Regions from separate parts of the Oceanimonas doudoroffii genome, predicted to be linked through region 1. Evidence: predicted binding sites of a transcription regulator. Region 1 holds the regulator's gene; each other region holds the start of a gene.
The links. Region 1 encodes sigma-54, which starts transcription at its own class of promoters, with help from an activator protein. Its sites were predicted from a motif close to TGGCACNGTTTTNGCTT; they were not measured.
Positions count from the first base shown of each region.

Region 1 (7,587 bases):
ATTCGCGTTTACGGCAACAGCCACGGTTTTGTCAAAGGCTTTGCCGGCTCCCGCTATGGCATGAGCTGTGTGCTCATCGGCGAGCAGGACGGCGACATGCAGCGGGAATACGGCTACACCTCGGCCCGCAGCTTTGACGATCTGTGGGACCCGGAGCGGGTCGCCGACGAGGCGGTCAGCCGCACGCTTGGGCGCCTTGGTGGTCGCAAGATCGGCACCACCCAGGCGCCGGTATTGTTTCATCCGGATGTGGCGGCGGGCCTGTTCGGCCACCTGGTGATGGGCATTAGCGGTGGTAACCTGTATCGCAAGTCCTCCTTTCTGCTCGATGCCTGCGGCGAGCAACTGTTTCCCGATTGGCTCACCATTCACGAGCAGCCCCACCTCAACAAGGGCCTGGCCAGCGCCCCCTTTGACAATGAAGGGGTACGCACCTGCGAGCGCAACATCATCGAAAACGGCGTACTGCAGACCTATCTGCTCACCAGCTACTCGGCGCGCAAGCTGGGCCTGCCGGTAACCGGCCATGCCGGCGGCATTCACAACTGGACGGTGTCAAACAGCGGCCAGAGCCATGATGAGCTGCTGAAGCAAATGGGCACCGGGCTGCTGGTGACCGAGATGATGGGGCAGGGGGTAAACATCGTCACCGGTGACTATTCCCGCGGCGCCGCCGGCTTCTGGGTGGAGAACGGCGAAATCGCCTACCCGGTGGAGGAAATCACCATCGCCGGCAATCTGAAGACCATGTTTGCCGGTATTCAGGCCATTGGTACCGACGTGGAAACCCGCTCCAGCCTGCACACCGGCTCTGTGCTGATCGACAAGATGAAAATCGCGGGGCAGTAAACCTAGCTATAAGCTGCAAGAAGGGCCGCGTATGCGGCCCTTGGTGTTTCTGGCTATTGATATTGATGGCAGGGCGTAGGTTGGGATTCGCTACGCTCATCGCCAACCTACGGTTAGCTGTTGCCTGATCAGTGCAGCAGGATCAGCGTGGCCAGCCCCAGGAAGGACAACAGGCCGACGGTGTCGGTGATGGTGGTCAGGGCCATGGAGCCGGCCAGGGCCGGATCGATATTGAAGCGTTTCATGATAAGCGGAATGCTGGCGCCGGCCAGGCCCGCCACCGACAGGTTGATAAACATGGCGGCGGCAATCACCAGGCCAATTTCCCAGCTGCCTTTCCATAGCGCCACTACCACGGATATCGCCACCGCCCACAGCATGCCGTTAAGCAGACCCACCAACGCCTCCTTGGTCAGTAGCCAGCGGGCGTTGCTGTCGCCGATATGGCCCACCGCCATGCCTCGAATCACCAGCGCCAGGGTCTGGTTGCCGGCAATGCCGCCCATGGACGGCACTATGGTCATCAGAATGGCCAGGGTAGCCAGCTGGGACAGGGTTTCCTCAAACATGTTGGATACGCTGGCGGCCACCAGCGCCGAGCCCAGGTTGATGGTCAGCCAGAAGGAGCGGCGGCGCGCGCTGGTGAGCACGGGGGCAAAGGTGTCCTCGTCGTCGTCCATCTTGGCCATACCCATCATGGAGTGCTCGCCTTCTTCTCGAATGATGTCGACCACGTCGTCGATGGTGATGCGCCCGAGTAGCAGGTTGTTTTCATCCACCACCGGTGCCGACAGCCAGTCATGGCGCTCAAACAGGTTGGCCACCTCGGTGTCGGTCATGGTCAGGGGAATGGCTTCCACCGAGGTGTCCATGGCCTCGGCCACCGTGGTGGTGGGAGACTGTACCACCAGGCTGGCGAGGGAAATGTCTCCCAGCAAACGGTTATGCGGATCCACCACATAGAGGGTGTCGGTGCCTTCCGGCAGCTCGCTGTGCAGGCGCAGGTAGCGCAGCACCACGTCTATGGTGACATCGGGGCGCAGGCTGATGAATTCGGTGTTCATCAGCGAGCCGGCGGTGTCTTCCGGATAGGACAGCGCCAGCTCGGCACGCTGGCGATCCTGCTCGTCCATTTCGGTGAGCACCTGGTTGAACAGCTGCTCGGGCAGATCCCGCAGTACATAGGCCAGATCGTCCGACTCCATGTCCTCCAGGGCGATGGCCAGCTTTTCCGGCTCCATCAGCCGAATGATGCCGTCGCGCACCTCTTCCGACAGCTCTTCCAGGATCTCGCCGTAATCGTCCGGATCGATCAGCTGCCAGAGTACCTTTCGGCTGGGAGCGGGTGAAGATTCCAGCAACCAGGCCACGTCCCCCGGGCGCATCTGCTGCAGCATGCGGCGCACGTGCACAAACATGCCGCTGTTGAGGGCCTGGGTGACCGCCTCGAGGTGGTCCGTGGTGCCGGTTTGATCGGTGGACTCTGTCATGGGGCGGATCCGTCGGGTTATTCCGACTCGTTAAAGCGATCCGCCACCAGCCGGGCCACGGCATTCATGGCGGCTTCCGCTTCCGGGCCCTCGGCCACCACGCGAATGGCGTGTCCCTGGGCCGTTTCCAGCATCAGCAGGCCCATGACGCTGTTGGCGGGGGCCTCTTTCTGCTGGTTGCACACGGTGACTTCGGCGTCGAATTGCTGGGTCAGCTGCACCAGCTGAATGGCGGCCCGGGCGTGCAGCCCTAGCTTGTTGACGATTTGCAGGTCGCGTTCAATTTTCGGCATTGCGCTTTTCCAGAGTACGGTGACGTAGCTGCACGCTTTTGCCCATCTGGCCAAAGACCCGGGCCAGCTGTTCGGCGATGAAGACCGAACGGTGCTGACCGCCGGTGCAGCCGATGGCCACGGTGACATAGCTGCGGTTATTGCGTTCCAGGTGGGGCATCCAGGTGATCAGCAGGTTTTCCAGCTGCCACAGGTATTTCATCACCTCGGGCTGGCTGCTCAGGTAATCGGCCACCGGCTGATCCTGGCCGGTAAAGGGGCGCAGTTCGGCAATCCAGTGGGGGTTGGGCAGAAAACGGGCGTCAAACACGAAGTCGGCGTCCTTGGAAACGCCGTATTTGTAGCCAAAGGACTCGAACACCCAGTTCAATTCCTTTTCTTTCTTGCCGAGGATGCGTTCGCGAATGATTTCGCTGAGATCGTGAATGCTTAAGGACGAGGTATCGATGCGCAGGTCCGCGTCCGACGACAGTGGCGCCAGCAGATGAGTTTCTTCGCGAATGGCCTCGTCCAGGGTCAGGCTGTGGCGGGACAGCGGATGCAGCCGGCGAGTGTCCCCAAAGCGGCGGATCAGCACCGAATTGTCGGCGTCGATAAAGATGCTGGAAGGCTGAACGTCATCCATGGCTCGCACCTCGGCCAGAAAGGCTTCCAGCTGCTCGGCACTGTCGGGCAGGTTGCGTACGTCTATGCTTACCGCCACCGCTCCGGGTTTGTCCCGGCGCAGCCGCACCAGCTCCGGCAGCAGCGCCACCGGCAGGTTGTCGACGCAGTAATGGCCGAGATCTTCAAGTACCCGCAAGGCCACGGTTTTGCCCGAACCGGAACGGCCACTGACGATCACCAGCTGCATCTTGCTATCCTCAGGCTGAAATCATGATTTGATAGAGTTCCTCATCGCTGCCGGCCTGACGTAATTGCCGGCACACCTGCTTGTTACTCAGTTTCTCGGCGATCAGCGACAGGGTCTTGAGGTGTTGCTTGCATTCCTGCTCCGGTACCAGCAGGGCAAACACCAAGCCCACCGGCTGGTTGTCGATGGCGTCGAACTCCACCGGCTCGGCAAAGGTAAGCAGTACGGCAGTCGCCTTGTTGTCATCGCTGATCCGGCCGTGAGGAATGGCGATGCCATTGCCGATGCCGGTACTGCCCATTTTCTCTCGGGCCAGCAGACAGTCAAAAAGCGGCTGGCTGCCGATATTGAGATGTTCGGCAGCCAGCTCGCTGATAATTTCCAGAGCACGTTTTTTGCTCGTGCAGGGGACTGCACTGCGGGTGCAGCCCCTGCTGAGTATGTCGGCGACTTCCATGGTTATTTTTGCTTGAGTTTTTCTTTGTGTTTGATGATTTGACGATCCAGCTTGTCGATGAGGCTGTCGATGGCCGCATACATGTTTTCATGCTGGGAGTTGGCAAACAGCTCGCCGCCGGTGACGTTCAGCTTGGCTTCGGCGATTTGCTGCATTTTTTCCACATTAAGGATGACGTGCGCATTGGTGATGTGATCGAAATGGCGTTCCAGCCGGGTAAACTTGCTGTTCACATAATCACGCAGGGCATCGGTGATCTCGACATGGTGTCCGGTCAGATTTATTTGCATAACGTCTTCCTTCTGTCGTTGCCTTTAAACCAGGCGTTTGCGCTGATTGGAAGGGGGAATGGCCAGTGACTCCCTGTACTTGGCGATGGTTCGCCTGGCCACCTTGATCCCCTGGTCGGCCAGCAGCTGGGCAATTTTGCTGTCGCTCAGCGGCTTGGCCGGGTTTTCGGCCCCGACCAGCTTCTTGATCAGGGCGCGAATTGCCGTGGACGAACACTCACCCCCGTCGTCGGTGCCCACATGACTGAAGAAGAAATACTTGAGTTCAAACACGCCACGGGGGCTGTGCATGAACTTCTGTGTGGTCACCCGGGAGATGGTGGATTCGTGCATCTCCACCGCTTCCGCCACATGGTTCAGCACCATGGGCTTCATGGCCTCTTCTCCATATTCAAAGAATGCCTGTTGTTGTTCAACAATACAATTGGCAACCTTGAGCAGCGTCTCATTTCGGCTTTCAAGGCTCTTGAGAAACCACTTGGCGTCCTGCAGGTGATTGCGAATAAACTGGCCGTCCTCGCTGTTGCGGGGCTTGCTGGCCAGGGCCGCGTAGGTCTGGTTGAGCCGTATCTTGGGCATGGCCTCTGGGTTGAGTTCCACCACCCAGACCCCGCTGCGCTTGGTGACCACCACATCGGGAATGACGTATTCGGAGTTACCCTGAATAATGCTGCTGCCGGGGCGGGGCTCCAGTTGCTGAATCAGCGCCAGCACTTCCCGGAGCTCGTCTTCCTTGAGCTTGGTCTTGCGCTGCAGGCTGCGGTAGTCACGGTTGCCGAGCAGGTCCATGTGCTGGGCCAGCAAGGCGCGGGCTTCACTCAGCCAGGGTGTGTCGGGCGGATACTGCTCCAGCTGAATGCACAGGCACTCCTGCACGCTGCGGGCGGCCACGCCGATGGGGTCGAAGTGCTGAATACGCTTGAGCACTGCTTCCACTTCGTCGGCCTCGATACCGAGCTCCCGGGCCGATACCGCTTCCAGCAGATCGTCGATACCGGCGGTGAGGTAGCCGGCGTCGTCGACGGCATCGATTATGGCCATGGCGATGGCCTGATCGGTGTCACTGAAAGGGGTCAGATTCATCTGCCAGATCAGGTAGTCCTGCAGGCTCTCGGTGGTTTCACCCTGGTAAACGCTGTCTTCCAGCCCTTCCGGCAGGCCGGCGCCGCCGCTGACCGGAGAGGCGGTGTAAACCTCCTCCCAGCTGGTGTCCATGGGCAAGTCTTCGGACAGCTGGTTGCGCTCCATGGCGGTGTCGGCGGCCATCTGCTCTTCGTTGCGGTTGTCGGCCACCTTGACGCTGTCGGCTTCCTCCTGCTCCAGCAGGGGGTTGCTGTCCAGCGCCTGCTGAATTTCCTGCTGCAGCTCCATGCTGGACAGCTGCAACAGGCGAATGGCCTGCTGCAGCTGGGGCGTCATGGTCAGCTGCTGGCCCAGACGTAACTGAAGAGTCGGCTTCATGTATGCAAACGTCCTTCCATATCAACCGCGGGTTGCGGTGCCTTCAGAGGCTGAATTGTTCGCCGAGATAAACCTTTTTGACCTGCTCGTTGGCGAGGATTTCCGTCGGTGTGCCGGCGGCGATGCGGTGCCCATGACTGACAATATAGGCCTTTTCGCACACGTCCAGGGTCTCGCGCACATTGTGATCGGTGATCAGTACGCCCAGTCCTCTGTCCCTGAGGTGCAGAATGATTTTCTTGATGTCTATCACCGAAATGGGATCCACACCGGCAAAGGGTTCGTCGAGCAGAATAAAGCGCGGATCCGCCGCCAGCGCCCGGGCGATCTCAACCCGCCGCCGTTCGCCGCCGGACAGACTCATTCCCAGGCTGTCGCGAATATGGGTAATGTTGAATTCTTCCAGCAGCTGTTCCATTTTCTCGCTGCGGCCGTCGGCATTCAGATCCTTGCGGGTCTGCAGCACCGCCATCAGGTTGTCGGCCACGCTCAGGCGGCGAAAAATCGAGGCCTCCTGGGGCAGGTAGCCAATGCCGGAGCGGGCGCGCACGTGCATGGGCTCGTGACTGATATCCTGGCCGTCGATGGTGATGCTGCCGGCGTCCCGCTGGACCAGGCCCACAATCATGTAAAAGGAGGTGGTCTTGCCGGCACCGTTGGGGCCGAGCAGACCCACGATCTGACCGGTGTTAACGGTCAGGCTGACGTCGGCCACCACTTTGCGGCCCTTGTAGCTTTTCTGCAGGCCGCGCGCTTTCAGTATCGCCATGCTCAGTTCTTGTCCTGCTCGTCGAAATTCTGCACCTGCTCGGGCAGGAAGATGGTGGTGACCCTGTCCTTGCCGCCCTGGCTTTCGGCCTCCATCTGCTCCTTGTCGATAAAGTAGCGAATACGGTAGCCGGTGACGATGTTGTCATCCTGCTTGAGCTTGGCGTCCCGAATCAGGGTGATGGTGCGGGCGCGCATGTCGTAGTGAATTTCCCGCGCCTCGGCATGCACCGGCTTGCCGTTGTTGAGGATCTGCTCGTAGGTGGCCGGACTGCCCTTGGCAGTCATCGACTGCAGGCCCTGTTCATTGCGGATCACCACCAGCTGGTCGGCGCGCACGTCTATGCTGCCCTGCTTGACCACTACCTTGTCGATAAAGGTGACCTTGTCATCGGCCAGCTCTACCAGTTGACGGCCCGCGTCTATGGTCACCGGCTGGCGAAAGTCGCTGTCCCTGGCCTGGGCCTGACCCAGGCCGAGCAGGCCGCCAAGACTAAGGATTGAAATAAGTTGCCCGGGTTTCATTCAGTAATTCCACCGTTTGTTGATCAAGCTCGCCCAGCACACCCAGCCCCTCGGCCTGGTATTGCGGACTTTGCAGCCGCACCTGCCGGTTGGAGCGCAGCTGGTTATTGATAAAGTCCAGTTCCAGATATTCGGTGGTCAGGGTTTCCACCAGGGCATCCGGTTGCAGCCCATTGCCCACGACATTGCCGGTCAGCACGGCATTGTCGCCGGTATTGATGGTGCCGTCATCACCGCGGAGCCGCCACTGGGGCTGGCCATCGGGGGAATAGAGCAAGATAACAGGTTTTTTCATCAGGGTCATGGACAGGGGCTCGTAGTACTCGGCGTACTCCGCCTGCATGCCCCGGTAGGGCAGCCCCAGCCGGTTGTACTGCACGCTGGCCAGGTTGGTGGCGACGAAATCGGGCTGGTAATCCTGCGGGTTTACCGGCGCTTCGGTATCGTTGCGAAACCACTGCCAGCTGGCCAGCGCAATGATGAACAGGGCGCCAAACAGCCAGGTCTGGCGGCTCATACGCTCATGCCCTCGGCCTGCTCCAGCCGGCCGCGGGCCGCCAGCAGCAGATCGCACAGTTCGCGCACCGCACCCCGGCCACCG
Region 1 is NZ_NBIM01000005.1:144,474-152,060, reverse strand. It holds gene pmbA (metalloprotease PmbA) at 1-849, shown strand, start outside; gene mgtE (magnesium transporter) at 978-2,339, opposite strand; gene B6S08_RS14125 (HPr family phosphocarrier protein) at 2,357-2,632, opposite strand; gene rapZ (RNase adapter RapZ) at 2,619-3,485, opposite strand; gene ptsN (PTS IIA-like nitrogen regulatory protein PtsN) at 3,496-3,942, opposite strand; gene hpf (ribosome hibernation promoting factor) at 3,945-4,232, opposite strand; gene B6S08_RS14105 (RNA polymerase factor sigma-54) at 4,257-5,693, opposite strand; gene lptB (LPS export ABC transporter ATP-binding protein) at 5,737-6,462, opposite strand; gene lptA (lipopolysaccharide transport periplasmic protein LptA) at 6,465-6,986, opposite strand; gene lptC (LPS export ABC transporter periplasmic protein LptC) at 6,955-7,503, opposite strand; gene kdsC (3-deoxy-manno-octulosonate-8-phosphatase KdsC) at 7,500-7,587, opposite strand, start outside.

Region 2 (7,587 bases), on a different contig from region 1:
ATTTCTGCATAATACGGCTCTCCCGCAGCCGCTTGAAAAAGCAGCGCTTGCAACTGTGCATGATTATCAGTTTCAAGTCTAATGCCTTTGCCGGTAAATCAAAGCAACCTTTACTGGCCTAATAATTCAAATAATTTGAATGTGAGGGGGAGTGAGAGGTGAGAGGTGAGAGGTGAGAGGTGAGCCATTGTCCGTCTTGCCTGCCACGCGATCGAAAAAGGGGCGCCGAGGCGCCCCTTTTATACTGCGGGTGAAGACGATCAGGCGCGGCTGGCGCGCTTGCGATCGTTTTCGGCCAGCAGCTTCTTGCGAATACGAATGTGGTTGGGGGTCACTTCCACCAGCTCGTCGTCGTCAATGAACTCCAGCGCGCGCTCCAGGGTCATTTTGATCGGCGGCACCAGGGTCAGCGCCTCATCGGTGCCGGCGGCACGAATGTTGGTCAGCTGCTTGCCCTTGAGGCAGTTTACGGTCAGGTCGTTGGAGCGGCTGTGAATGCCGATCACCATGCCTTCATACACCTCGGTGGCGTGCTCGATAAACAGGCGGCCACGCTCCTGCAGGTTGAACAGGGCGTAGGCCAGGGCCTTGCCCTTGCCGTTTGAGATCAGCACGCCGTTGTTGCGCTGGCCAATGTTGCCACCCTTGTGCGGACCGTAGTGGTCAAAGGTGTGGTACATCAGGCCGGAGCCGGAAGTCAGGGTCATGAACTCGGTCTGGAAGCCGATCAGGCCACGGGCCGGAATGATGAAGTCGATGCGCACGCGGCCCTTGCCGTCCGGCACCATGTCGGTCATCTCGGCCTTGCGCTCACCCAGTTTCTCCATGATGGAGCCCTGGCAGTCTTCTTCCACGTCCACGGTCAAGGTTTCGAACGGTTCCATCAGCTGGCCGTCTTCTTCCTTCAGAATAACTTCCGGACGAGACACCGCCAGTTCAAAGCCTTCCCGACGCATGTTCTCGATCAGAATGCCCAGGTGCAGCTCACCCCGGCCGGATACGCGGAATTTGTCGGGATCACCGGTTTCTTCCACCCGCAGGGCCACGTTGTGTACCAGCTCCTGCTGCAGACGCTCGAGAATGTTGCGCGAGGTCACGAACTTGCCGTCGAGGCCGGCAAAGGGAGAGGTGTTGACCTGGAAGGTCATGGTCACGGTGGGCTCGTCTACCGACAACGGCGGCAGCGCTTCCACGGCACCGGCGGCACAGACGGTGTCGGAAATCTTCAGCTCGCCCAGGCCGGTAATGGCCACGATGTCGCCGGCGCTGGCTTCGGTCACGTCATGACGCTGCAGGCCCAGGTAACCCATCACCTGGCCCACCTTGCCGTTGCGGGTCTTGCCGTCGGCGCCGATCACGGTCACCTGCTGGTTGACCTTGACGGTGCCGCGCTTGATGCGGCCCACGCCGATAACACCCACGTAGGAGGAGTAGTCGAGCTGGGAGATCTGCATCTGCAGGGAACCTTCCGGATCCGCGTCGGGTACCGGTACCTGATCCACTATGGTCTGGAACAGGGTGGTCATGTCTTCGGTGCGCTCATCGGCGTCGAGCGAAGCCCAGCCGTTCAGGCCGGAAGCATATACCACCTGAAAGTCGAGCTGGTCGTCGGTAGCACCCAGGTTGTCGAACAGGTCAAACACCTGATCCATCACCCAGTCGGGACGGGCGCCGGGCTTGTCCACCTTGTTGATGATCACGATGGGCTTGAGGCCTTGGGCAAAGGCTTTCTGGGTCACGAAGCGGGTCTGAGGCATGGGGCCTTCCTGGGCGTCCACCAGCAGCAGCACCGAGTCAACCATGGACATGACCCGCTCTACTTCACCGCCGAAGTCGGCGTGTCCGGGAGTGTCCACGATGTTGATGCGGTATTCCTGGCCCTCGGGAGAGGTCCAGCGAATGGCGGTGTTCTTGGCCAGAATGGTAATGCCGCGCTCACGCTCGATATCGTTGGAGTCCATGACGCGCTCTTCGGCTTCACCGCGGCTTTCCAGGGTACCGGACTGCTGCAGCAGCTTGTCTACCAGGGTGGTTTTACCGTGGTCGACGTGCGCGATGATGGCAATGTTTCTCAAGTTGTTGATTTCAGATGACATTAATTTCTTTCACTCGCATAGTATCGAGGCGGGCACACGCCGGCGCTGCCGCTCTCAGGGGGTGTCCGTCGCGACGAGTGCAGCGGAACCAAATAAAAAGGGCTGCAAATTGTACACGCTTTAGCCGCTTCAATATATTAATTTATTGTGTTGGCTGCCCGCGCCCCGCCACAGCGGCGGAATCGACGCCACCCCGGCGTTCGGGCCGACGCCCTCCCAGGGTCAATGAAAAAGACTCGCACCGATCCTCATGCTCACCTTGAGTGCTATCATGGGCCCGGGCCGCTGCCGGCCGTGCGGAATGGACAGCAAATGCACCGGAATAACGCATCTCTTCAAACTCGCACCAAAAGGATCCAGACATGCACTAAACTGGTGCATGGCAATGGCAGCCGGTTTTCATGCTTGTCGGTAATATGCCAACATAACAAGCACTTACCAACATGGCACGGTTTTAGCTTAGTAAACGGCAACTGATGAATTTGTTCATCAGACCCTAGGATGCTTATTTTTGGAGGTCGAAATCCATGTCAATCGAAACCGTAATGGACATGATCAAGGAACACGATGTCAAATTCATCGATCTGCGCTTTACCGATATCAAAGGCAAGGAGCAGCATGTCACCCTGCCCGTAAACCAGATCAACGATGACTTCTTTGAAGAAGGCAAAATGTTCGACGGCTCTTCCATGACCGCGTGGAAAACCATTCACGAGTCCGACATGGTACTGATGCCCGATCCGTCCACCGCCGTGATGGATCCCTTTACCGAAGACGCCACCCTGAACATTCGTTGTGACGTGCTCGAGCCCGCCACCATGCAGGGCTACGACCGCGACCCGCGCTCCATCGCCCGTCGCGCCGAAGAATACCTGGTGTCCACCGGCATTGCCGACACCGTACTGATCGGTCCCGAGCCGGAATTCTTCATGTTTGACGACGTGCGCTTCCACACCGACATGTCCGGCAGCTTCTTCAAGATCGACGACACCGAGGCCAAGTGGAACTCTGGTCGCGACTACGAGGAAGGCAACAAGGGCCACCGTCCTGGCGTGAAGGGCGGCTACTTCCCGGTAGCTCCGGTTGACTCTTCCCACGACATTCGCTCCGCCATGTGTCTGATCATGGAAGAGATGGGCCTGGTGGTTGAAGCTCACCACCACGAAGTAGCCACCGCCGGTCAGAACGAAATTGCTTGCAAATTCAACACTCTGACCAAGAAGGCCGACGAAATTCAGATCTACAAGTATGTGGTTCACAACGTCGCCCACGCCTTCAACAAGACCGCCACCTTTATGCCCAAGCCGCTGGTAGGTGACAATGGTTCCGGCATGCACGTGCACCAGTCTCTGGGCAAGAACGGTGAAAACCTGTTCTCCGGCGACCTGTACGGCGGCCTGTCCGAAATGGCGCTGTACTACATCGGTGGTATCATCAAGCACGCCCGTGCCCTGAACGCCATCACCAACCCGGCCACCAACTCCTACCGTCGTCTGGTGCCCGGCTTTGAAGCCCCGGTCATGCTGGCCTACTCCGCCCGTAACCGCTCCGCCTCCATTCGGATTCCGCTGGTCGGTTCCCCCAAGGCCCGCCGCATCGAGACCCGCTTCCCGGATCCGGCCGCCAACCCCTACCTGTGCTTTGCGGCCCTGCTGATGGCCGGCCTGGACGGCATTCAGAACAAGATCCACCCGGGCGATGCCATGGACAAGGATCTGTACGACCTGCCGGCCGAAGAAGCCGCCGAGATCCCGACCGTGGCCGTGTCTCTGGACGACGCCCTGAACAACCTGGACCAGGATCGCGAGTTCCTGACCCGTGGTGGCGTGTTCTCCGACGAGTTCATTGATGCCTACATCAAGCAGAAGCGCACCGAGACCGAGACCATCAACATGGCGGTTCACCCGCTGGAGTTTGATCTCTACTACTCCGTATAAGCGTGACGCGATAAGCTGAGTGTCAAAAGGCCCGGGAAACCGGGCCTTTTTTGTTGCTCGCTCCCACGCTCTGCGTAGGAACGAGATAATAGTGAGGTGACAGGGGTGAGGAGTGAGGAGTGAGGAGAATCCACAACTCATCCCTCACCCCTCACCCCTCACCAACGATTACAACACCTGATGGCGAGTAGACGGAAACAGGTTGAGCAGCTTGTGCACCAAATAGACGCAGCACAGGGTGATCAGAATGGCCACCGTCATCGAGCTCATGCGGTAAAGGGCGCTGAACACCAGATCATGCTGGGGCGACACATACTGCCCAAACAGAATGCCCACCGTGGTCAAGCCGGCAAAGCCCACACCGGGCATGGGCTCTCGAGCATGCAGCCGGGCAAACACCATGGTGCAAATCCAGAACGCCAGTCCCAGCAGCAGCAGATTGTGGTAGTAGTCATACAGCACCAACTGAAACAGCAACCCCGCCGAGCACCCCAGCAGGGTGCCGATGCAACGGGCTCGCCCCGATACCACGGCGCCGGCGAAGCTCATGGGAAACAGCACCAGCACGGTGGCCACCTGGGCCGACAGCGAGTCCACCAGATCCAGGGTCTGAAACACCACAAAACTGAGGGTGGCCACGATGGCTCCCAGCAGGGTCTGATGGCGCAGCACGTTATCGCTTTTCTGCGGCAGCGCCCGGGCCACGGGAGGTTCCCGGTTGGGCAGCAGGGCATAGAGCAACGCGGCCACCGCCACCGACAGGCAGGAAGCCACTATGTTGCTGGCGGCCATGTCGGCCAGGTGATACTGGGGGTAACTGGCAAAGTGCAGCATGATGCTGAGGCTGACGCAGCCACTGGCACCAAACAGCATCAGTGGCCCTTTGGCCATCAGGTTGAACCGCCACAGAAACAACAGAAACACCACCATCACATACGCCGGTGGCCAGTGCCCGAGCAGCCCCGGCAGCAGCATGACCTCCAGCGAGGTCAGCACCGACGAGCCGATAAACTGCACCATGACAAAGCGGTTCAGCACCGGCACCATGCCCAGCAGCAGCATAGGGTAAACGGTAAAAAACACCCCCATCTGCCAGTCCATCACCTTGGCGGTGAGCATGCCGATGGTGCTGCCAATAGCGATGCGCAGACAGCCCCTGAGCTTGTCGTCGGTAAAGGTCATGGCCGCATACCCATCAGTAGAGATAGCGGAACTGACTCACCAGCCACAGCTGGATCCAGCCCAGGCCGTGCAGCCAGCTGCCCGCCTCGGGAAACAACTGCACCGTGGCCCGGGCGCCGGTGGCCAGCGGCGGCACCGGCTCATCCAGGGCGATGTGCACCCGCAACCGCTGGGCGTCCCGCACCCAGCGATCGGAGTTTTCCGGCTGCACCAGCAGGCCGTCGGCTGACTGCTGCCCCTGGCGTACCCCGCTGTCGATGCTGCTGACATGGCCGTCGAAAATGTGGCCCGGCAGGGCATCGAACACCACCCCCACTTCGGTGCCGGTGGTGACATGACGCAGGCTCTTCTCCCGCAGATCGGCAATCACCGTCAGTTCGTTGGAAATCAGTGCCAGCAACGGCTGGCCGGCCTGGGCCTGCACCCCTTCCTGCAACTGCAGGTTGCCGACACGGCCGGCGATTTCCGCCCTCACTCGTGTACGCTCCAGCGCCAGCCGGGCCTGTTCATGGGCATTGCTGGCCTGCTCATGGGTCAGCTCCACCGCAGCCTGGGCCTGCCGCGCCTCGTGCAGCCTGGCCTCGGCCGCCTGCAGCGCGCTTTGCGCCTGCTCGGCCTGGTTGCGGGCCTGCTCCGCCTGCTGCACCGACATATGGCCGAGGCGGTGCAATCGCTCCAGCCGGACGGCCTCTCGGGCCAGCTCTTCGGCCCGCAACCGCGCTTGTTCAATCTCCGCCTGCACCGCTTCCATTACCGCTCGCTGACGGGCACTGTCGGCGGCGGCCAGCTGCTGCTGTAACTCGGCCCGGGCCAAAGCCAGGCGGTAGTCGGTGTCATCCAGCGCAAACAGCAGCTCCCCCGTCGCCACCTGCTGGTTGTTGCTGACCGCGACTTCCGTGACCTGCCCCGCCACACGAGGACCCACCGACAGCACCGGCCGGTGCGCCTGGGCCTGGGGCGTCATGGGGGCGTAATTGTCGATCAGCACGAAATACACCAGCAGCACCCCAAAGGTGATCAGGGCAATGCGTACCCAGCGATTGAAACTTTGCTCTGCGGTCATCATTTGCCCTCTTTTTCTCCCAGCTGCTCGCTCAGTTTCTGCAGGTTGCCGCCAATGTGGTTCACCATGCGCTCAAACTCGGCCAACTCGGCATCGCTCAGGCCTTCCAGCACCTGACGACGAGTATGGTCCAGCACCACCTCCATTTCCGACAACAATGGCTGGATCGCCGGGGTCAGGTACACCGTCTTGCCACGGCGGTCATTGGCACAGGGCCGGCGCTCCACCAGCCCCAGCTGTTCCAGCCCGTCCAGGGTGCGCACCAGGGACGGGCTTTCCACCCCTACCCGGCGCGCCAGCTGATGCTGCTGAATGCCCTCTTCCCGCTGCAGATGGGTCAGGGTGATCCAGCGACTCTGGGTCAGCCCCAGGGGCTTGAGCCGTTCATCGTTGATCAGCCGCCACTGCCGCACCAGATTGGCCAGCGCCATGCCCAGTGTTCTCATCTCAACCTCCAAATTAGTTAGCTAGCTAATTATATTCACGCTACCGATATTTGCCAAGATATTGCCACCGGGCGGGCAAGGTTCTTGCAACGGTACTCATCAAGGCCCAGATGTTTTCATCAAACCGCCGCAAGTTGCACCATGATGTAGCAATTCGCTGGTCATGGGTTACACTGTTTGCACCACACTGGTGCAAACCTTGATGTTGAGGACGTGAGCGTGAAAAACCGGATCAGCATTCAGACCATTATCGACAGCCAGCTCACGGCGGTGCTGGTGGTAGACGGCGACCTGGTGGTGCAATTTGCCAACACCGCCGCCGAACAACTGCTCACCCTGAGCAAGCGCCGGCTGCAGGACGCCCGGCTGGATAAGGTGGTGGAAGACATTTCCCTCGACATGCGCCGCATTCAGCGCTGCATCGAGCTGGAGCAGGGGTTTACCAACAGCGAGGTACAGGTGATCATCGACGGCCTGCCCCGCTGGGTCGACGTAAGCGTCACCGCCTTTACCTGGGAGCGGCAGACCCTGGCCCTGATGGAACTGAGGCTGGTCGACCAGCAAAAGAAAATCAGCCAGGAGCTGCAGCAGCGAGCCCAGCAGCAGGCGGCCCGGGAGCTGGTGCGCGGCCTGGCCCACGAGATCAAGAATCCCCTCGGCGGCCTGCGGGGCGCGGCCCAGCTACTGGAGCGGGAGCTGGAAAAGGAAGAGCTCAAGGAATTCACCCACCTCATCATTGCCCAGGCAGACCGGCTGCGTAACCTGGTGGATCGACTGCTCGGTCCTCAACGCCCGGGCCAGCGCGAGGTGATCAACCTGCACTCGGTGCTGGAGCAGGTACGCCGCCTGGTGAGCATGGACAT
Region 2 is NZ_NBIM01000003.1:166,800-174,386, forward strand. It holds gene B6S08_RS11715 (cytochrome b) at 1-10, opposite strand, end outside; gene typA (translational GTPase TypA) at 261-2,096, opposite strand; gene glnA (glutamate--ammonia ligase) at 2,624-4,033, shown strand; gene B6S08_RS11730 (DUF2955 domain-containing protein) at 4,202-5,215, opposite strand; gene B6S08_RS11735 (HlyD family secretion protein) at 5,229-6,281, opposite strand; gene slyA (transcriptional regulator SlyA) at 6,278-6,724, opposite strand; gene glnL (nitrogen regulation protein NR(II)) at 6,944-7,587, shown strand, end outside.
Region 2: the regulator sigma-54 is predicted to act here: its motif matches at 2,541-2,557, upstream of glnA (glutamate--ammonia ligase).

Region 3 (7,587 bases), on a different contig from region 1:
CACCCCGGCGTCGAGCAGCTCGCGAATGGGCTCCAGCATGCCGTAAGGCAGGGTCACATGAAAGTCACCGCCGCCGCCGTCAAGGTCGATATGAAAGGAACTCACCACCACCACCTCGGTAGGGCTGACGATATTGGCCATGGTGGGGTTCACCTCGGAGTCCAGGTACTCGAACCCCACGTCCATCACCGGCGCCCAGGCTTCTTTATAGTCTTCAAACACCAGCTTCAACAGCAACTGAATCACTCGGCGCTCGGTGGGGGTGAACTCCCGCCCTTCGATCTTGGCGTGGCGGCCATCGCCGCCGAAGAAGTTGTCCACCAGAATAAACACCAGCCGGGCTTCCATGGTGACCAGGCCAATGCCCTTGAGCGGTCGAAAGCGCACCATGTTCAGGCTGGTGGGCAAAAACAGCGAATGCACATATTCGCCATACTTGATCACCTGCACACCATTGATGGATACCTCGGCGGTGCGCCGCATCATGTTGAACAAACTGATGCGCATATGGCGGGCAAAGCGCTCGTTCACCATTTCCAGGGTCGGCATGCGCCCGCGCACAATGCGATCCTGGGACGAGAAGTCAAAGGACGCCACGCCCCCTTCGGAGCCGACTTCCTCTTCTTCGACGTCGTCTACCCCGTGCAGCAGGGCATCGATTTCATCCTGAGATAACAGATCGCTCACAAGTCACCTATTGCATCACTATGCTGGTAAACAACACTCGCTCGAACAGCCGCTTTTCCAGCACCTCGGCGGTGGCGTGGTTCAGCTCGTCGAGCGCCTCTTTTCGCAATGCCTGCTTGCTGGCCGCGGTAAGGTAATTGTCGGCGCTCTGACGGCTGAACACGTCAAGCAGGGTGCTTTCCAGCAGGGGCAAATGTTGTTTGGCCAGCTCGGCGTTGGCCATGCCCCTGACCATCAGCTGGGCTTCAACCTGTACCAGCCGATCCCGAGTGCCACCGGGTACACTGAATACAAAGGGCTGGGTCAGACTCACATACATGGCCTGATTGGCGGCAGGATCCGGCTCGGTACTGGCGACCGGCTCGGCCGGCGTCATCAGCAGCCAGGCCGCGGCCCCGCCACCGCCGGCCAGTACCACCAGCAGCACTATCCAGATCAGCTTGCGTTTATACCATGCCACCTTGGGAATGGTGAGGTTTTCTGCCATGCTCTGCCCTTATATATAAACCATTGATATCATGCAAAAAAATCAATTCTGCCATCGTTGAAAAAGGTGTTCGCCCCGCGGGAGCCATAGGCCGCCTGGTCTTCACTCGGCCCCTGCTCAAACGGGGATGGATTATGCCCCCTTTCCGGACCGGTTGCATCCTGCCCTGAGGCCCCGTTCTGGGCGCCGCCCTGCTGGCCGGCAAAACCGCCCACCTGCCCCTGGCCAAGCTGAATACCCTGCTGGCCCAGCATGTCTCTGAGCCTCGGCATGGCCTGCTCCAGCAGTTCCCGGGCCTGAGGATGCTGCGCCTGGATATGCATGCTGAGCTCGCCCTGCTCAAACCTGAGCTGAATGCGCATGCCGCCCAGCTCGGACGGATTCAGACGAATGTCTGCCTGTTGCAAATCCTGACTCACCATCACCTGCACCTGTTGGCTCAGCTGGCGGGCATTCTGCTCCGGTGAGGCCTGGTGCAGGTTGAGCATGCGTTCCCCCAGGGGCTGAGGCACGCGCTCTGGTGCCGGGGCGGCGTCCCGTGTGGCTGCCGTCGTCGTCACCAACTGTGGATCGCTGACGCCGGCGGCCGACCGGGTCACGGCATCACCGGCTGTTCCCTGAGCAACCAGAGAAGCACTGGCCGATCGCTCGCTGAGCGGCAGTTCCTCGCCACCCTCGGAACCCTCTATTGTCCCGGCGCTGAGATCAATGGCCGCCTGCTCGTCGCCGTCATTCGATTTGAGGGCAATCTCGGCATCCCCCTTGACGCCGGGCTCCGTCGCCTGGCCTTGTTGGGTCTGCTGCCAGCGACGACCGTGCTCGATCTGGGCCAGCCAGTCGGGCGTGGCCGTCCTTTCCTGCCGAACCGAAGCAACATCCTGCCTGGGCGCAATCGCCGGCTCTGCCTCCGTCTCCCCCGTCATGTCCGGCCCCTCGCCGGCCACGGTATTCACCGGGACGGGCGAAGAAGCTCGCGCAGTTTCAGCCTGCTCCGGTGCTAACGGGGAGGCGCGGCCGGCCTGTTCAGCCGCCGGTGGCTGAGCACCTGAATGACGGATGTCTGAAGGCTGTTTCGGTAATGCCTCTGCCCCGGCGTCGTCGGCCCCAACCGGGGGCGCCACCTGAGCAGGCTGGTCACCGGCCTTGCCGCTGGAAGAAATCGTGGTAGTAGCGCGTTCGCTTCCACCGGTCATACCGGCATGAAGGGCGGCAGCGGGAATTCCTTTGTCGCCCGGCCCCGCCGTTTCCGCCTTGGCGGCCACAGGGGGCGGATTACCACTCGGCGGCTCTTCGGGCTGCGCCTGGGTGGAATGCTGCCCTGGAGAGGAGGCCTTTACTGCAGCCTGTTGAGCCGTTACAAAGGATTCGTTTGCCGCCGAGCTGCCGGTTTTTGCCGGTTTCATATCCGGTTCGGCGCTATCTGCCGAGGCGTGATCGTCCTGCCAGACGGCCTGAGCAACCGGCTGAGCGGGCTCCCTGCGGCCCTGGAGCAGTGGTTCGGCATGCGCTTCCGGCAGGTCGGCGGCTGCCGTTGCCGCCTCCGGCAGCGGCTTGCCGCCCACTGCCGCCGCGGTGGAAGGGATCTCCTCGGCCGGCACCGCGGAAACGGCATCGCCAGCCGCGAAGCCTTCCTTGGTATCGCCCGGACTTGAGTCGGTCTCGTCACTCTCGGCCGCTTCGTTGGTTGTTGCATCGACCGTTGACAATTTATTGGCGCCGGACTCAGTGGATTCAGCCATAACCCGCTCTTCGCCACTGTCCGCCCCCGGAACGGCCGGCATGCCCTTGTCGCCGGTTTCGGCGCCGGCCTTGCTCAGCAGTTCGGAAAAACCGGATGGCTTTCCCGCCTCGCCCGGCTGCAAAGCGGCCCTTGACGAATTCATGCCGCCGAACAGGGCGGGAATGACTGTGGTCATGCTGATCCCCTGATTGTCGCTGTGGCCGGTGCGGCCTCGATACTGTTACTTCAAAAAAAAGCAATTTATGTACCAACTTTATAACGCGTAAGCGAGGGCGTGAGTATGATCACTAGAGCGGCTTGCGGTGAAAGCGGTAAATGGCGAGGTTGTCGAGCATTTTCTGCTCCTGGCGGGCGGCTTCCTGCTGCTTGCGTTCGGCCTCACGAGCCAGCAACTTTTCAATGGCCTGCTTGCGGGTACGTACCGCCAGCCAGGCATTGCGGCTTTGTTCCAGCTCGTCCCGGGCTTGTTGCAGGCCCTGCTGCTGCTGCTGCTGGGCGATTTCCAGCTTGTCGATAAAACCGCGAAAGTGGCCAAACTGATGGGCTTCCAGGCCGCTTCGGCCCCGTTGCTGAAAGGTCTGTACATACTGACGCTGATACTGGCTCAGGGTCTGCAGCTGCTGCTCCATGCGTTGCAGTTGCAGCTGGGCGACGTTCATCTCGGCCGCCGCCTTGCGCTCTTCGCCGTCGAGCTGTTCAAGCAGCAGGTTCAGGGCCCGGCTCATCAGCCGGCCCTCAGCAGCGGCATGGTCACCACTTCCAGCTCTTTCAGGCAGTCATCAAGGCCAATGACGTCTGTCATGCCCTGGGTCAGAAAGCGGTCGAGCCGGGGCCGAATGGTGATGGCCATGTCAAGCCGGGGATCGGCGCCACTCTTGTAGGCACCGAGGTTGATCAGGTCGTGATTCTGCTGATAGAGGGCGTAGGCCTGTTTCAGTGCCCGGGCCTGTTGCTGGTGCTCAGGAGTGGTGACCGCCGTCATTACCCGACTGATGGACTTTTCAATGTCGATGGCGGGGTAATGGCCGCTGTCGGCCAGCTGCCGCGACAGCACAATATGGCCGTCGAGAATGGCCCGGGCCGCATCGGCGATGGGATCCTGCAGATCATCCCCTTCCGTCAGCACGGTAAAAAAGGCGGTGATACTGCCCTGCCCCTCGGCACCGTTGCCGGCCCGCTCCACCAGCGCCGGCAATTTGGCAAACACCGACGGCGGATAGCCCTTGCTGGCCGGCGGCTCGCCCACCGCCAGGGCAATCTCCCGCTGAGCCTGGGCATAGCGGGTCAGGGAGTCCATCAGCAGCAACACATTCAGCCCCTGATCCCGATAATATTCCGCCAGGGTCAGGGCGGTCTCGCAGCCCTTGAGCCGCATCAGCGGCGAGGCGTCGGCGGGGGCCGCCACCACCACGGCCCGGGCCCGGCCCTCATTCCCCAGAATGACGTCGATAAATTCCTTCACCTCCCGGCCCCGCTCACCGATAAGCCCCACCACCACCACGTCGGCCCGGGCTCCCCGGGTCATCATGCCGAGCAGCACGCTCTTGCCCACGCCGGAGCCGGCAAACAGCCCCATGCGCTGGCCCTGCCCCACGGTCAGCACCGAGTTGATGGCACGAACCCCCACATCCATGGGCGCATCGATGGGTTTGCGCGCCATGGGATTGAGGGGGCGGGAGACAAAGTCGGCGGTGGTGGAAGTATGTATCGGCCCCTGTCCGTCCAGGGGCTGGCCCACGCCGTCGATCACCCGGCCCAGCAGTGCCATGCCCACCGGAACACCCGCGCCGTCACCTGCCGGCGTGACCCGGGCTCCGGGGATCACTCCCTTTAGGGACTCACTCGGCATCAGGTAGAGCTTGTCATCGGCGAACCCGACCACTTCCGCATCCATCTCGCCAAACTGGGTCTGCACTCGGCACTGGCTGCCCACGGCGGCGGTGCACCCCACCGCTTCCAGGGTCAGCCCCACCACTCGGGTCAACTTGCCGCTGGCGGCCAGGGGCGGCGCCAGACCGGCGCACTGATAAGCGGTCAGACGCTCAGCCAGCGTCATGGAAACGGCTCCAGTTGGCCTTGATGAAATTGGCCATGAGCGCATCAATGCGTTGTGCCAGGTTTACATCCAGCTGCGACAGGGGGGTGATAATTTTCAGCTCGCCCCGAGCCAGGCCCGGCTCGGCAATAAATTCCCAGCCCCGTTTTGCCCGGGCGTCCTGATCGTAATGGGCCTCCAGCATCACCAGATCTTCGGCATGCAGGTAAAAGGTCAGCGGGCCATTCTGGGCCGGCAACGCCTTCAAGGCCTCCTGTACCGTGGCTAGCAGCAACTGCGGGGACGCACTGGCCTCGGCCTTTAGCAGGTTGCGGGCGAGCTCCATGGCCAGGGTCACCAGGCTTTGCTCCACGGTGTGATCAATTTTCGACAGGGGGGCCTGCAGCTGCTCCACCAGGCAGCTCCAGTGTTCCAGCTGCTGCGCCACCTGTTTTCGGCCTTCGGCCAGTCCCTGCTCCAGCCCCTGTTGCAGGCCGGCCTGAAGGCCTTCCTCCATGCCCTGCAGACGCCCCTCTTCCCGGCCTTCGGCAACCCCCTGAGCCTTGCCTTCGGCATGGCCTTCCTCAAAGGCAGCCTGACGAATGCTTTCCAGGGCCTCTGCGGTAAGGGGTTCGGGTGCCGGCTGCTCGGGGGCAGCCGGCACGGCCTCCCTGGGCTCGGGCTCGGCCCGCAGCCGCAGGGCGGCGCTGCGCATCTGCTGACGCTTGCGCTCAATCTCAAGCTCCGGCCACTGCCAGGCACTGTTGTCCTGGGCGTCGGCCTGAGTGCGATCTTCGGTGTGCTCCGGGTTACTCATACGTAATCATCCCCGCCGCCCTTGGACAACATCAGCTCGCCGCTGTCGGACAGCCGGCGGGCGATGGCGAGGATCTCGCGTTGGGCGGTTTCCACATCGCTGACCCGTACCGGCCCCATGGCTTCCAGATCTTCCTGCAGCATGTCGGCCGCCCGTTTGGACATGTTGCCCAGAAACTTTTCCTTGAGCTGATCGTCGGCGCCCTTGAGCGCCCGTTGCAGCAGATCGGCATCCACTTCCCGCAACAATACCTGAATGCCCCTGTCGTCCACGTCGATCAGGTTTTCGAACACGAACATCAGATCCTGAATCTTCATGCTCATTTCCTCGTCCTGCTCGCGAATGGAGTCCATCAGCGCGCCTTCCACCGAGGTGTCGAGGTAGTTCATGATGTCGGCCGCGGTCTTCAGGCCACCCATCTTGGCCGCCTTGGCGTTGCTCTTGCCGACAAATTGTTTTTCCATGATGTCGTTAAGCTCCTGCAGCGCCGCCGGCTGCACTTCTTCCAGCTCGGCAATACGCATGACCAGATCCAGCCGCATGGGCTCGGGAAACTGTTGCAGAATGGCCGCCGCCTGATCCGCGTCCAGATACGACAGCACTATGGTCTGAATTTGCGGGTGTTCATTATGAATAATGCCGGCCACCTGTCGGGCATCCATCCATTTGAGTGAGTCGAGGCCACGGGAGCCGGCGCCGGCGGCGATCTGGTTAACCAACCGGCCCGCCTTGTCTTCACCCAGGGCCGCCACCAGGGCGTTGCGCACAAAGTCCTGGCTGCCCACGCCTATCTTGGTAAAGCGCTGAATGTCTTCAATAAACAAGCGGTGCACGGCGTTGACCCGATCGGGGCTGAAATCTCCCAGGGCAGCCATTTTCATGCCGAGGCGCTGCACCTGCTTGGGATCCAGGTGGCGAAAGATCTGTGCCGCGTCTTCTTCACGCAGGCTCAGCATCAGCAGGGCCGCCCTTTCGGTGCCCGTCATGCGGGACAGCAGCTGGCGCTGCTCGTCGGTAATTACCAGCCCATCATCACTCATCGCTCTGCACCCAGTCTTTGATTACCTGCGCCGCCAGATCCGGCTCGTTACCCACCAGGGCGCGCACCGCCGCCAGCAGATCTTCGTCCTTATTGAGGTTGGGCAGCTTGAGCTGGCCGTCCTTGATGCCAAACATGCCATCTTCCAGCTCAGCCTGTTGCGACAGCAGGCTGAGCTCATCGCTGCCGGCTAGGGCACTCTGGCTGTCGAGATCCACCTCTTCGCCTTTCTCATCCATATTGAGCAGCCGTTTCACCATGGGCCGCACCAGCGCCAACAGCAACACCACCAGCACCAGCACGGCACCAACAATGCGAGCCAGTCGCCAGAACCAGGACTGCTCATAGAAGGGCACTCCGGCCACCGCCTCCAGGTCGGGGCGGTTGAAGGACATGCTTACCACCTCAATGGCATCCCCCCGGCTAACGTCAAAACCCAGGCCGCCTTTAAGCAGTCGCTCGATACGGGCCAGCTCGGGAGCCTCAAGGGGTACCCGCTCCAGGCTGCCGTCGGCCTGGGTCACCGTTTTGTAGTCCACCGCCACGGACACCGTCAGCCGGCGAATATCGCCCACGGCGTTCTCGGTGTGGCGAATGGTGGTGTCCAGCTCAAAATTACGGGTGGCCTCACGACGGTTGCGCTCGGTGGCGCTCTGCTCTGCGGCCTGGCCGGCTTCCTCGGGTATATCCGCATCCATCGGCGGCTGGTTGGTCAGGGCACCGGGAATGCCGATGGCGCCACGGCCACTGGTGTTATCTTCCATCACCATTTCCGAGCGAA
Region 3 is NZ_NBIM01000001.1:1,525,156-1,532,742, forward strand. It holds gene fliM (flagellar motor switch protein FliM) at 1-687, opposite strand, end outside; gene B6S08_RS07085 (flagellar basal body-associated FliL family protein) at 695-1,174, opposite strand; gene B6S08_RS07090 (flagellar hook-length control protein FliK) at 1,204-3,090, opposite strand; gene fliJ (flagellar export protein FliJ) at 3,203-3,640, opposite strand; gene fliI (flagellar protein export ATPase FliI) at 3,640-4,971, opposite strand; gene fliH (flagellar assembly protein FliH) at 4,958-5,767, opposite strand; gene fliG (flagellar motor switch protein FliG) at 5,764-6,807, opposite strand; gene fliF (flagellar basal-body MS-ring/collar protein FliF) at 6,800-7,587, opposite strand, start outside.
Region 3: the regulator sigma-54 is predicted to act here: its motif matches at 3,149-3,165, upstream of B6S08_RS07090 (flagellar hook-length control protein FliK).

Region 4 (7,587 bases), on a different contig from region 1:
CAGGTGACCACCGAGGATTTGCCCCGGTTACAGGCCCTGGGCTACCGCACCCTGATCTGCAACCGCCCCGACGGTGAAGCCGCCGGCCAGCCGGCGGCCGAGGCACTGGCCGAGCAGGCGAGGGCCCGGGGCTTTGCCTGGGAGTGGATACCTATCAGCTCCGGTCAGTTTACCGAGGGCGCCATTGCGCGTTTTGACCAGGCACTGCAGGCACACCCGCAACCGGCGCTGGCATTTTGCCGCAGCGGTACGCGTTCCATCACCCTGTGGGCGCTGTCACAGGCTTCCCGGCAGCCGGTGGCCGAGCTGCTGCAGCAGTGCGCCGCCGCCGGCTATGATTTGTCGGCTCAAGTCGATGCCCTTGCCGCCAGGCAGCGAAACTGAACCCGGCAAAAACGCCGTGATCGACGTCGTTTTTTTCAACAAAATTGACTTGCACTGATAACTGATATCATTTAGATTTGTCCTGAGAGCGGAGGACATTTCCATGTATGTGTGTTTGTGCAAGGGTATTACAGAGCGCCAGCTGAAAGAGGCCATTGCCGAGGGTCATAGCGAGTTTATGGATCTCAAGCGCGAGTTGGGTGTGGGTGCCCAGTGTGGCAAGTGCATACCCGTGGCCCTAGCCATTCTGGCCGAGGAGACCGCCAAAAACGCCGTCTATTACGAGGTGGCCTGAGTCCGGAGCTCACGATCATTGAAAAAGCCCCCGAAAGGGGGCTTTTTGTGTTTTGCAGGGCTGCTTATTTGAGGCAGCTTTGGCTACCATGGGGGCAGTTATCATTAAGGATGCCGTAGCCATGAAAGAGACGCAACGAACCCTTTCCGCCCGCAAGAACGTGGCCCTGGTGGCCCACGATCACAAGAAATCCCAGTTACTGGACTGGGTATCCACCCACGCCGAGGCGCTGCGCCCCCACCGCCTGTATGCCACCGGCACCACCGGCACCATGCTCGGTCGTCGGGTCGGGCTGCCGGTCGAGTGCCTGCTGTCGGGCCCCATGGGCGGCGATCAGCAACTGGGCGCGCTGATCGCCGAGGGCAAGATCGACGTGCTGATTTTCTTCTGGGACCCGCTCAACGCCGTACCTCATGATCCGGACGTCAAGGCGTTGTTGCGGCTGGCCTCGGTATGGAATATTCCGGTAGCCACCAATGCCGCCACCGCCGACATGCTGATTAACAGCGCTCAGATGAGCGCCGACTTCAGCATTTGCATTCCCGATTATGAAGGTTACCTGAAGGAAAGAACCGGCGACTGAAGTGCCGGCTCAGCCCCGGCCCAGCTGCCTGCTGGCATAGCGGGGTCGGTTGCTCATGATCTGACTTTTTTGCTCGTCGGTCATGCTGGCCGGGTTCAGTCCCAGCACGCGAAAGGTGAGCAGCGGCCTGGCCTCCAGGGTTACCATCAGTGGCCGAATCCCCTGCAGGACGGTGTCGCCGGGCTCGCCATAGGCATGGCTGAGAATACCCTGCTGTAGCAGATTTTTGACGGCGGGCTCGGTTACCGGCAGTTTTATGACGTTTCTGCGCTGAATGACGAACTCCCGCAGCACCGCCTTTTCACTGGCGTCCAGATAATCCAGCAGTTCCTTCAGCAGCTTTTGTCGGGTCAGCCGTTGCTTGCGGTAAAAGACGTGCTGAAACAGCATGATGGCCGCGATGGATAAAAAGTAGGTGGCCGACAGTACCATCATCAGCACAAACAGCAGGCGGTAATCTGCCAGCCAGGTACCCAGGGCGCCGGCAAACAGCCGCTCGGGCAGCAGGGTGATCATCAGGCAGCTGAGCATCAACCAGCACATCAACCAGTTCAGCGTGGAAACCTGTCGCAACTCCGGCATTGTTCGTCTCTCCGAGGAAGGGCCAGGCAGGCCCGAAAGTCCATGGCACAGTTCAGGCAAAATATGTGCCAGTGAGGCCACACTGAGGGAATGTTAACACCGAGCGCAGGATGGTGGGAAAGGTAATAAGATAATTATCTTTATATTAAACGTATACAAAAATCTGTTAACTTTGTCCCGGTTTTATGTTTTATTAGGGCCCAGTTGGTAATACTTTAGTATGGCTAGACAGGGAGTCATTAAGTAATGAATACAGTTTCACTTGAACAGGCACTGGTGATCATTCAGGGCGCACTGAACCGGGCGAAGGAAGTCTCGGCCGCGCCGCTGACCGTGGCTGTGCTGGACAATGCAGGCGTATTGGTGGCCCTGCAGCGGCAGGACAATTCCAGTCTGATGCGCCCCGATATCGCCATTGCCAAGGCCTGGGGCTCCATCGCCCTGGGACGCAGCTCTCGCGGGCTGGCGGAAATGGCCGCAGCCCGGCCGGGCTTTATGCAGTCACTCAATACCCTGGGCGAAGGCAAAATTCTGCCGGCGCCGGGCGGGGTACTTATTCGTGATGAAAACAAGCGCATCATCGGCGCCGTCGGCATTACCGGCGATCTGTCCGATGTGGATGAAGCCTGCGCGGTAGCCGGCGTCGAGCATGCCGGCCTGCAGGCGGATTGCAGCTGAGGGAGCTGTCTCCCCGCTGGGATAACATGTTGTTTTGGTCGAGGGGTAACCTTGGTTACTCTTTTTTCACGCTCACCTTGTGGTGGGCGTTTTTTTTATGAATTTTTACCGTATTCCGGTATGGTTGGCAAAAACAAAGCCCGCATTTTGTGGACGGAGCCAAAAAATAACTATGTCACGGATAAGAGCAAGGAACGAAGAGAAGATTATTCGCGCAGCCAGCCGGGTGTTTGCCGAGCACGGCTATGCCGCCACCAAGACCGCCGATATCGCCGAGTTGGCGCAGTTGCCCAAGCCCAATATCTACTATTACTTTGGCAGCAAGGAAAACCTGTACCGGGCCGTGCTGGAAAGCGTCACCGAACCGTTGCTGGCGGCCTCGGCGCCCTTTGAAGAACATCAGGATCCGCTGACGGCGCTGACCGCCTACATTCGCGCCAAGCTGCTCATCTCCCGGGATTACCCCTATGCCTCCAAGGTGTTCGCCAGCGAGATCATGCACGGTGCTCCCCACCTGCCGGAAGACATCATTCAACGCCTGAGCGGCCAGACCCGTTTTCTAAGCGAGCGCCTGAGTCAGTGGATGGAGCAGGGGCTGATGGCCCGGCTGGAGCCCAAGCACCTGCTGTTTGCCATCTGGGCATCCACCCAGACCTACGCCGACTTCAACTGGCAGATCACCATGGCCCTGGGCAAGGACGAGCTCGACGAGACCGACTTTGATCAGGCCGCCGAGGTGATCACCCGCATGGTGATCGAAGGCTGCCGGGTCAGCCCCCTGGCCGAAGCCTGACAGTCAGCTCGAGGGGTTCTTGGCCTGGTTGCCCAGCTCCCGGTCGGGCATGATAAAACCCAGCAGCAGACATCCCAGGCCATAGCCGGCCAGTGACAGGTAGACCGGCGCCGACCAGTCGGCCTGTTGCTGCTGATACTGCCAGCCCAGCCAGATCACTCCCAGGGTGCCGCCCAGCGAGCGGCAGAAGTTCATCAGCGCCAGCCCAGCCCCCAGCTGGCTGGCGGGCAGGGCGTTCTGCACCGCGATGGAGCAGGCCACGATCAGAAAGCCGATGCCCACGCCGGCGGCAATTAAACCACCATACAGCCAGAGGCCGCTCAGGCCATGGTTCACCAAGCCCCACAGCAGGCCACAGCCCAGTCCCAGCAGCAGGCCACCGGCCCAGGGAAAGGGACGGCAGTAGCCCACATGGGCAATGCGCTTGCCGCTGACAAAGGTGCCGGCGGTGACACTTAGAATAAACCACAGCAATACTCGGCTGGTGTCTTCCGGCCGCTGCCCCTGCTGCTCCAGCGCCAGGGGCAGATACACCAGCAACCCCAACCGCACCGCTTCCGACAAGGCCAGCAGCAGCACTGCCATGGCCATCAGACGCTCGCCCAGCAGCCGCAACGGCAGCACGGGGTGAGGATGCCGCCACTGCTGCACCAGCAGCAACAGGCTGAGCAGCAGGGCCGAACCGATCAGGAGCGGCTGCCACGGCGCCAGTGCCGGCAGCAGCTCGGCGGTGTTGGTGGACAGTCCCCAAGCCACCCCCGCCAGCACCAGCAGCACCATGCCGGTGTGGTCGGGCCTGCTGCGGGTACCCCTGTGTCCCAGGCCCTGCAGTGCCCACCAGCACAGCCCCATGGCGAGTACGCCCAGGGGTAGCTTGAACAGAAATAGCCAGCGCCAGTCAAAGCGGGCGATCAGGGCGGCGCCCAGCAGCGGCCCGGCCACGCTGGATACCGCGAACAGGGTGGAGATCAGTCCCTGATAGCGGCCCACCTGACGAGGCGGTATTACATCGGCAATCACCGCAAACGACAGTGCAATCAGGCCACCGCCACCGAGACCGGTGAGTAACCGGGTGGCCAGCAGCTGCGCCAGGCTGTCGGCCAGGACACTGGTCATCGAACCCAATATAAAAAGGGCAATGGCCGTCAGCAGGCAGGGCAGGCGGCCGAAACGATCGCTCAGCCGGCCATATACCGGCATGGTCAGGGTCATGGTGAACAGATAGCCGCTGACCAGCAGCGGCGCCAGGGCTGGGGCGTCAAAGGTGCGCCCCAGGCTGGAAATGGCCGGCATCAGCAGGGTGATTTCCAGCGCGCCCAGCATGATGGCCAGGGCTACACCGGCAAAGACGCGGTGTGCCTGCCGGTCTGGGGATGTCTCAAACATGATAAACAGGGCTCCCACTACACTTAAAGAAAACAGGCCGGGCCTTTCATGGCTTGCCCGAAACCGTCGTGCCAACAGGCAGTTAACTATGAAGTGGCGGGCACCGGCAACTTGAGTGTAAAATAATTGTTGACCCATGAGTCAGATTTTAATTTAATTAGATGTGAAGATATTAACAACTCATTTGTTCGGCCAGGCGCCAGAACCCTGAAGGAGGCAAGCCGTGATCACCTTTCTGTTAAATCAGGAGCTGCGACAGGAGCAGGACCTGTCCCCCAATATGACGGTGCTCAATTATCTGCGCACCCGCGTTGGCAAGACCGGCACCAAGGAAGGCTGCGGCTCCGGTGACTGCGGCGCCTGCACCGTGGTGCTGGGCGAGCGTGACGGTGACCGCATGCGTTATCGCTCGGTCAACTCTTGCCTGACCTTTGTGTCGGCACTGCACGGCAAGCAATTGCTCACCGTGGAAGATCTCAAGTCCAAGGATGGCCGCCTGCACCCGGTGCAACAGGCCATGGTCGACTTTCACGGCTCCCAGTGCGGCTTCTGCACCCCGGGCTTTATCATGTCGATGTTTGCGCTGAGCAAGAACAAGCCGGCGGCCGGACAGCACGACATCTTTGAGGCCCTGGCCGGTAACCTGTGCCGCTGTACCGGCTATCGCCCCATAGTGGACGCCGCCAAGGCCATTGCCGAACAACCGCAACTGGCCGATGACTTTTCCCGCTACGAGCAGCAGCTGGTGGAGCAACTGGCGCAAATTGAGACCGACACCCTGGTGACCCTGAGCGGTGACGACAAGGTGTGCTTCTCGCCCACCAGCAGCGCCGAACTGGCCACCCTGCTGGAGCAGCACCCGGATGCCCGGCTGCTGGCCGGCGGCACCGATCTGGCGCTGGAAGTGACCCAGTTCCACCGCGAGCTGCCCACCATGATTTATGTGGGCAACGTGGCCGACATGAAAACCCTGGAAGAGACCGACGATGGCCTGGTGATTGGTGCCGCCCGCTCCTTGAGTGACAGCTACGAGGCGCTGAACCGCTACTATCCCGACTTCGGTGAGCTGCTGCACCGCTTTGCGTCCCTGCAAATCCGTAACCAGGGCACTCTTGGGGGTAACGTCGGCAACGCCTCGCCCATCGGCGATGCGCCGCCGGTACTGATTGCGCTGAACGCCACCCTGGTGTTGCGCAAGGGTGAGCGCGTGCGCGAACTGCCGGTGGAAGACTACTTCCTCAGCTACAAGGTGACGGCCCAGGAGCAGGGCGAGTTTATCGAGCGCATTATCGTGCCCAAGCCCGCCGCCAATCAGCACTTCAGGGTGTACAAGCTGTCCAAACGGATAGACGACGACATTTCCGCGGTGTGTGGTGCCTTCAACCTGATCATCGAGAATGGCACCGTCACCGACGCCCGCATCGGCTTTGGCGGCATGGCCGCCACTCCCAAGCGGGCCTCCGGCTGTGAACAGGCGCTGCTGGGCCAAAGCTGGAACATGGCCACGGTCAAGGCCGCCATGAAGGCCCTGGAAGCCGACTTTGAGCCGCTGTCGGATTTTCGTGCCAGCAAGGAATACCGCACTCGCACCGCAGCCAACCTGCTGTACAAGTGCTTTATCGAGCAACAGGATCTGAAACTGGAAACCAGGGTGACGTCTTATGTCTAACAAACCGCAGAACACGCTCACCATCGATGAAATGATGGCGAAGATGAAACAGGAACTGCAAACCGGCGTGGGCAAGAGCGTGCCCCACGACAGCGCCGCCCGGCAGGTATCCGGTGAAGCCCAGTACATTGACGATCGGCTGGAATTCCCCAATCAGTTGCATGTGTATGCCCGGCTGTCCGACAAGGCCCATGCCCGCATCACCAAACTGGACGTAAGCCCCTGTTACCAGTTCCCCGGCGTGGCCATTGCCATTACCGCCGAAGACGTGCCCGGCGAGCTCGACATCGGCCCGGTGCTGGCCGGTGATCCGCTGCTGGCCGATGGCAAGGTGGAATATTACGGCCAGCCGGTGCTGGCGGTAGCCGCTAATGATCTGGAAACTGCACGCAAGGCGGCCATGGCGGCCATTGTGGAATACGAAGAGCTGCCGGCGGTGCTGTCGGTGGAAGAGGCCCTGGAAAAAGAGCTGTTTGTGACCGAAAGCCACAAGCAGCAGCGGGGCGACTCCGCCGCCGGCCTGAAAAAGGCCAAGCACGTGATCGAGGGCAGCCTGCATATCGGCGGTCAGGAGCATTTTTATCTGGAAACCCAGATAAGCTCCGTGGTGCCCACCGAAGACGGCGGCATGATGGTGTTTACCTCCAGCCAGAACCCCACCGAGGTTCAGAAGCTGGTGGCCAGTGTGCTGGGCGTACCCATGAACAAGGTGGTGATCGACATGCGCCGCATGGGTGGCGGCTTCGGCGGCAAGGAAACCCAGGCCGCCGGCCCTGCCTGCATGGCTGCCGTGGTGGCCCGTCTCACCGGTCGCCCGGCCAAGATGCGGCTGCCGCGCATGGAAGACATGATCATGACCGGCAAGCGTCATCCCTTCTACAACCAGTACAAAATCGGCTTTGATGATCATGGCCGCATTCAGGCGGCAGAAATCACCGTGGCCGGTAACTGCGGTTATTCGCCGGATCTGTCATCGTCCATTGTCGATCGGGCCATGTTCCATTCCGACAATGCCTACTACCTGGGCGATGCCACCGTGATCGGCCATCGCTGCAAGACCAACACCGCATCCAACACTGCCTATCGCGGCTTTGGCGGTCCTCAGGGCATGATGACCATAGAGCACGTGATGGACGAAATTGCCTCACACCTTGGCAAGGATCCCCTGGAGATCCGCAAGATTAACTTCTATGGCAAGGCCGAGCGCAACGTCACCC
Region 4 is NZ_NBIM01000001.1:2,076,880-2,084,466, reverse strand. It holds gene B6S08_RS09635 (protein tyrosine phosphatase family protein) at 1-384, shown strand, start outside; gene B6S08_RS09630 ((2Fe-2S)-binding protein) at 488-679, shown strand; gene B6S08_RS09625 (methylglyoxal synthase) at 801-1,262, shown strand; gene B6S08_RS09620 (superinfection exclusion B family protein) at 1,272-1,844, opposite strand; gene B6S08_RS09615 (GlcG/HbpS family heme-binding protein) at 2,091-2,522, shown strand; gene B6S08_RS09610 (TetR/AcrR family transcriptional regulator) at 2,695-3,315, shown strand; gene B6S08_RS09605 (MFS transporter) at 3,319-4,701, opposite strand; gene xdhA (xanthine dehydrogenase small subunit) at 4,925-6,370, shown strand; gene xdhB (xanthine dehydrogenase molybdopterin binding subunit) at 6,363-7,587, shown strand, end outside.
Region 4: the regulator sigma-54 is predicted to act here: its motif matches at 1,899-1,915, upstream of B6S08_RS09620 (superinfection exclusion B family protein).